Regions from separate parts of the Desulfobaculum senezii genome, predicted to be linked through region 1. Evidence: riboswitches for the same ligand, from Rfam matches in the RefSeq annotation. Region 1 holds a riboswitch; the other holds the start of a gene.

Evidence for each region. Region 1 has a riboswitch for cobalamin ahead of ACYQ2T_RS07605 (sirohydrochlorin cobaltochelatase). Riboswitches for the same ligand answer to the same signal wherever they lie in the genome.
Region 2: linked by a shared signal. The riboswitch ahead of ACYQ2T_RS05925 (ribonucleoside triphosphate reductase) and the one ahead of ACYQ2T_RS07605 (sirohydrochlorin cobaltochelatase) in region 1 are both predicted to bind cobalamin.

The regions. Positions count from the first base shown of each region.
Region 1 is NZ_BAAHYU010000002.1:1,523,930-1,527,332, reverse strand. Features, by position in the region: gene ACYQ2T_RS07610 (FecCD family ABC transporter permease) at 1-790, opposite strand, end outside; gene ACYQ2T_RS07605 (sirohydrochlorin cobaltochelatase) at 812-1,606, opposite strand; cobalamin riboswitch at 1,858-2,091, opposite strand; gene ACYQ2T_RS07600 (hypothetical protein) at 2,320-2,820, shown strand; gene ileS (isoleucine--tRNA ligase) at 2,947-3,403, shown strand, end outside.
Region 2 is NZ_BAAHYU010000002.1:1,130,129-1,133,531, forward strand. Features, by position in the region: gene ACYQ2T_RS05915 (single-stranded DNA-binding protein) at 1-342, shown strand, start outside; gene ACYQ2T_RS05920 (class I SAM-dependent methyltransferase) at 786-1,406, shown strand; cobalamin riboswitch at 1,652-1,808, shown strand; gene ACYQ2T_RS05925 (ribonucleoside triphosphate reductase) at 1,979-3,403, shown strand, end outside.

The sequences.
Region 1 (3,403 bases):
CTATAAGGCGGGTCCTGTCGGTATTCACGCCCAGCATGGCGGCTTGTTCGTCGCCCATGGACAGCAGGTCAATCTCGCGGGCGTAGGCCATAATGACAAGGCCGCCCACCAGCATATACGGCACGGCAAAGCCCACATGCTCCCAGCTTCGCCCCTGAAAACTGCCCATCACCCAAAAAACGATGCTGGACATGGACTCCTCGTCCAAACTCTTGAGGAGCGCAATAAGCGCGGAGAGAAACGTCGCCACCACAATGCCCGCAAGGACGACCGTCTCGCGCCGCAGGTGCCCGGCCACACGGCCAAGGGAGATAACCGCGGCCAGCGCGCCCAGCGCGCCAAGCATGGCCGCAAGGGGCAAAACGCCCGGACCAAAGACCGTGTGGACGCCCGCAAGCCCGAAGTACAGCGCGAGTGAAGCGCCAAAGGCCGATCCCGTGGACACGCCAATGGTGAACGGGTCCGCCAGCATATTCTGCAGAATTCCCTGAAACACGGCCCCGGCGGCGGCCAGCGCCGCGCCCACAACCCACGCAAGACACACGCGGGAGAGCCGGATATCAAGAATCACCACAGACAGCGTCGGGTCTGCGGGCGCATCCACGGGCAGGCCAAGAGCCGAGGCCAACACCGCAAACACGTCGCGTGCGGAAAGAGGCAGGGGGCCGAACAGGCAGCCCCCGATAACGGATGCGCACGACACCGCGGCAAGCGCGCAAAGCAGCACGCGCCGCCGCTTTCGGGCCGCACTTTCCTGCGCAAAGGTCTGCGTCAGGACCGCGTCGTTCATGGTTCCCCCTGCCATTACAGTCTACTGCGCCAAACGACTCAAGGCGTCTTCGGCGTGGCCAAGCCAAATGGCCGCGAATTCAGGGTACTCGGCAGTGCCCTTCAAAACACATTTCGGCGTAATGCCGTTGGCCTTGAACACGGACTTCCAAGAGTCGTCCTCGTCGCCAGCCATGTCGTTCTGGGCATGGTCGCCAGCCACGGACATCAGGGGCATCAGCCATGCGGTCTTGATGTCGCGAGCCTTCAGCTCCGCCACAATGGTGTCCAGAGAGGGCGTGCCCTCAACGGTGCCAACAAAGATGTTGGGGTCCTTCTGGGCAACATACCACTGCAGACCGGGGTAGAAAATGTTGCCGGAGTGATGCGTGCCGTGGCCCATGAGCACAACGGCTTCGTCAGCCTTGCGCTCGGCGGGGATGGAGGACTGAACGGCCGCAGTCACCGCCTGCATGTCGGCATCCGTCGCCATCATGGGGCTGCCCACCGTGACCTGACGGAAACCGCCGGGGCCACCGCTAAAGCGGCTGACCACACTGAGCACCTTCTGGTGGAATTCTTCGCCCGGGATGGTGTGCAGGGACTGCACGGCAACATGGGTGTAGCCGTCATCCAGCATTTTGGAGAGCGCGGTGGCTACGGAATCGAGCTCGCGGCCCTGCTTCGCCAGCTTGTGGCGGATGATGTTGGACGTAAACGCCCAGCGCACATCAAGACCGGGATGGGTCTTTTCAAAGGTGGCTTCAAGACCGTGCAGGGCCTTGTCGGCCTGAGGAACACTCGTACCAAAGGCCACGAACAGCACACCTTTCTTCACAGGCTTTCCCTCACCATGCGACGCAAATGCAGTGGAAATCGACAGGACCAGCGCCAAGAGGCACAGCGCGAAAACGCGCGTGCCAGAGAAACGGGATGTGAGCATCTGAACTCGCTCCAGTGAAACCGCAGGCGGGCGTCACCTGCCAATACAGGAAGAAAGCCGGCGCACAGCGCCGGAGTGCGTCAGGGATGTACCCCGAACATTCGGGATGAGGTCCATGCAGGCAATAGCCCTCGTTGCCGGCATGGCAGACGCAAGGCCCTGAGGCAGGTCTTCTGGCTTGTCCGAATTCCACCCCCGCCTTCCCGCCCGGGTGCGCGTTGCACGCACAGGGCAGTGGCATTGTAGGGGGTGCAAGACTCGTCCGCGCGGGCAGTGCCAACGCGGCGCCGGACTTACAGCGGCGGGTCCGCCCCGGATTTGCACCGGGTTCCCTCTTCAAGCCCCGCCAATACGGGGCTACCTCAAGACGCGGGAAGCATAGGCGATTTCACATCTCTTGTCACTGCACAAAACACCCGCGCAGCACCCGGCGCACCACCCCGGACGCCGTCAAAATTGCGCCGCCATGCCCCCACCGCCGGAGCTTTTCCAAACGATTTCACAGCACACCACAAATGGCCCACTTGATGCATTTCATAACACAAAGACAAAATCACGGCGCACAGAGGCGCGCCAATGCATCCACACCACACCATTTGGGAGCCATTATGCGGACCGTTATGACCATCATCCTCACCCTGTGCGGCATCTTTACCACCTCCACCGCCATCGAAACAGAATACGCCATCTTTGCTGAAACGACACAGCACCGCATAGCGCCCGTACAGCCCCAGCGGCACGTTGTCCGCATGGCCGTGAACGCGCCCACCTACTCCGCCACCACCACGCGGGCCATCCACGCCGCGTCCCCGGCGGCGCCAGACGGACCCGGCGGTGTCCAACGCCCCGAGGATTCCCCCGCGCCTAAAGCGCCTGAGGCCGCCCCGGCGCAAACCGCCGATGACGCCGTCACCGCACCGGCAGGGCTGACCCCGGACACGGACCACTCGCTTATCGCCAAGACCGTTGCCTCGCGCCTTATTGCCCTCACCGTCGATGCCATGCGCAAAAGCGCCCACGGCGAGCGTCTGGAGCGCGGCGTTATCGTTCCGCCCACCGCGCCATCGCCCGGTCCGCCGCCGCTGCCGCAGGGGTGCCTTATGGTATAGAAATGCACGCTGCAGGGGAGATTCGCGGCAAGGCCGCTCTGTCCTTGACTTTGCAGGAGACTTGGTTACCTTTGTCCTCTTTATTTTGGCGACTCTGTTTAATTTCCGTGGAGGACATGCACATCCATGAGCGACTATAAGAAAACCCTGCACCTGCCCCGGACCAAGTTCCCCATGAAGGCGAACCTGACCCAGAACGAGCCGAAGACGCTCAAATTTTGGCAGGACACTGATGTCTACAAGACCATGATCGAGGCCAATGAAGGCCAGGAGAGCTACACGCTCCACGACGGTCCGCCCTACGCCAACGGGCACATTCACCTTGGCACCGCCATGAACAAGGTGATTAAGGACATCATCGTCAAGCACAAGAACATGCAGGGCATCAAGGCCGAATACGTCCCCGGCTGGGACTGTCACGGCCTGCCCATTGAGCATAAGGTCGGGCAGGAACTCAAAGCCAAGGGCAAGACGGACCTCCCCGCGCTGACCATCCGCAAGATTTGCCGCAGCTACGCGGAAAAGTGGATGAAGACCCAGCGCAAGGAATTTCAGCGTCTTGGCGTTTTGGGCACGTGGGACA
Region 2 (3,403 bases), 390 kb from region 1:
TTTGGCCGTCAGGCCGAACCCTGCGCCAACTACCTGCGCAAGGGCAGCCTCGTGTACGTTGAGGGCAGCCTGCAGACGCGCAAGTGGCAGGGTCAGGACGGCAATGACCGCTACAGCACCGAAGTCAAGGCCCAGCGCGTGCAGTTCCTGGATTCCCGGAACACGCAGCAGCAGGGCGGCTACGACGCTCCGCGCCAGCAGCAGGCTCAGCCGCAGCAGCAGTCCCAGCAGTGGGGCGGCCAGCAACAGCAGCAGCCGCAGCAGCAACAGCAGCAGCCTGCTGAAGACCTCGGCCCGGCATTCCCGTCCGAGGCATCCGGCATGGATGACGTGCCGTTCTAAACCGCGAAGCGGTAGGTGCCACACAAGGCATTTGGGAGGGCGACAGCGATGTCGCCCTCTTTTTTTGGCTTCGGCCCAAGGGGGTGCTGCGCCTGACGCGCCAGAGCGAAAGATCCACCCGCTGTGCGGGGAAGACAGTCGGCGCTCGACGACAATGCCGTTCCGGTACGCGAGGAGTATCTAGGCCCTTTTGTCCGCTCTTGAGGCAAGGAGGCGTCCTTCACCACCGCCGCTCCAGAGGCGGTGGCGGGCCGAGAGGGCGGGGCGCCACGTACAGCGCGCGGGTGCGCCGCGCGGCATCCAGTGCGTCATTCCGAGGAAAACGCCGCATGCCGGGGTTGCGCGGGAAACACCTCCAAATTCTGTCGCCCACTTGTGCGAAGGCGCTGGGAAGCGTAGCGTAATGATTGAGTTTTCCAACCGCTTTGGCGCAAGGAGGAGTCATGCCCGCACCCCGCGATATGTCGTTCTACCGCTACGATGATGCCCACCGTTTTGCGGCGGAGTATCCGCGCCTTGCGCGGCAGGTGGTGGCGGATTTTGAATTGGCGGAGGGCCTGTGCCTCGACCTTGGCACCGGCGGCGCGGCACTTGCCATTGAGATGGCTAAGCTGACGCGCATGCGCTTTGTGGGTGTGGACAACAACGCCGAGGCGCTCGGGCTGGCGCGTGAAAATGGTCAGCGGCACGGCGTGGCTTCCCTGCGCTTGTCCCTTGTGGCGGCGGATGTGCATGCATTGCCGCTGGCGGCGGGGAGTGTGGACTTTGTCATCAGCCGCGGGTCCATTCCCTTCTGGGCGGACCGCAGCCGCGTGCTGGCGGAGGTGCACCGCGTGCTGCGTCCCGATGGGCGCACGTTCATCGGGTGCGGCTTCAGCCGGGACCAGCCCCAAGAGGCCGTGGAGAAGATGCGCCCGGCGTGGGCGCGCGAGGACAGCGACGATGAACGCATGCGCTGGCGCGACCCCGATGTGCTACGCGGCATACTGGAGGCGGCGGGCGTTGAGACGTATCTCATCATGCGTCAGCCCGGCTATGGGCACTGGATAGACATCCGCAAATAGTCCCTGCTGGCGCCGCTTTTCCCACGTCAGTATGGGGCGGTATTTTCGGGAAAATGGGCGGGGGCGTTTTTTGAAGGAAATTGCGCGCGCCTGCCGGGCGGGGTGCGAGTGTCATCTCGCTGTCAGCCGTGCCAGACAGGGGTTTCGCCCCTGTGGAGGGCTGAGAATTTTCCCTGAATTTGGGCAGTATTTGGCAGTATTCGGCCTTGAGGGCCATATACGTTTTTGCTAGGTACCGCTCACTCATTACGCAGTGAACTTCAGGTGCCCGCAGGGCAATTATGGAAATCCGGTGCGAGTCCGGAGCGGTCCCGCCGCTGTATTCCCAAGCATTTCACGGCCATGCCGCCGAGATGCGCGAGAAGGGAAAGCCAGTCATCCTGCCTGAAGCGTTTCTGACCGTCCGGGGTACGCGGATACCACGGCGGGCAAGAAATACATCCCCCGAACCCTCCCGCGGCAAATCTTGGGCCGCAGGGTAAAAATCATGGCACGACGGCTTGAAGCAGTATCGTGGTCGCATGTGTTTTGTCGTGTGCGATCCGGCGCTTTGTGTCGTCAGCGGAGACCCGATGCCGAAACAGATTCTCAAACGCGACGGTTGTCTTGAAACCTGGTCCACGGAGCGCATTGCTGGCGCCATCTTGAAGGCTCTTAATTCCAGCGGCATCAAGGACCCGCTCCTTGGCAAGCGCCTTGCCCGCAAGGTTGCCGAGCATATCGACGCCGAGGGCGTGGACGTTCCGGAGCAGGAATACGTTCAGGACACTGTGCAGTTGGTGCTGATGGAAGCCCGCCTCTACTCCGTGGCCGAGCGCTACATCATCTACCGCGAAAAGCGGCGCGAGATGCGCAACCAGAATCAGGCCTATATCGACATCTCCAAGATGATCGAAAGCTATCTGGACCGCTCCGACTGGCGCGTGAACGAGAACTCCAATATGGTGCATTCCTTTCAGGGACTCATCCTGCATATGGCCGGTTCCGTTCAGGCCCGGTACGTGCTGGAAAAGTACCCGGAAGAAGTGCGGCAGGCCCACAACCACGGCTATTTCCACCTGCATGATCTGTCCTTCGGCCTTGCGGGCTACTGCTCCGGCTGGAGCCTGAGGGACCTCCTGCTGGAAGGCTTTAACCTGAGCGGCCGCTGCTCCTCCACGCCGCCCAAGCACTTTGACGCCGTGTGCGGACAGATTGTCAACTTCCTCGGCACGCTGCAGAACGAGTGGGCTGGCGCGCAGGCGTTCAATAACGTGGACACCTACCTCGCCCCCTTTGTGCGTGAGGACGGCCTGAGTTACCACGACGTGAAGCAGCAGATGCAGAAGCTGCTCCACAACCTGAACACCACCTCGCGTTGGGGCGGCCAGAGCCCGTTCACCAACTTTACCTTCGACTTCGTGCCGCCCAAGCACATGGCTAAAGAGGCCGTGATCATTGGCGGCAAGCTGATGGATTCCACCTACGGCGACTACGCCGAGGAAATGGAAATGATCAACCGCGCGTTCCTCGAAGTGATGCTTGAGGGCGACGCTGACGGCCGCATCTTCTCCTTCCCGGTGCCCACGTACAACGTCACCTCCGACTTTCCGTGGGATTCCGAGTCCGGCAAGCTGCTGCTGAAGATGACCTCCCGCTACGGCGCGCCGTACTTCCAGAACTTCATCAACTCGGACCTGAACCCCGAGGACGTGCGTTCCATGTGCTGCCGCCTGCAGATGGACCTGCGCGAAATCCGCAAGAAGACCGGTGGCCTGTTCGGCGCTGGCGACCTGACCGGTTCCATCGGCGTCGTCACCCTGAACCTGCCCAAGCTGGCCTATCTGGCCCACAACGAGGAAGACTTCCTCGACCTCGTGGCCGAGTACGCCAGCCTTGCCAAGGATTCCCTGGAGTACAAGCGCAAGCTCGTCACCCAGAACCTTGAGGCGGGCATGTTCCCGTTCTCTCGCCGCTACCTGAAGAATGGCTACAAGGGCCACTTCTCCACCATCGGC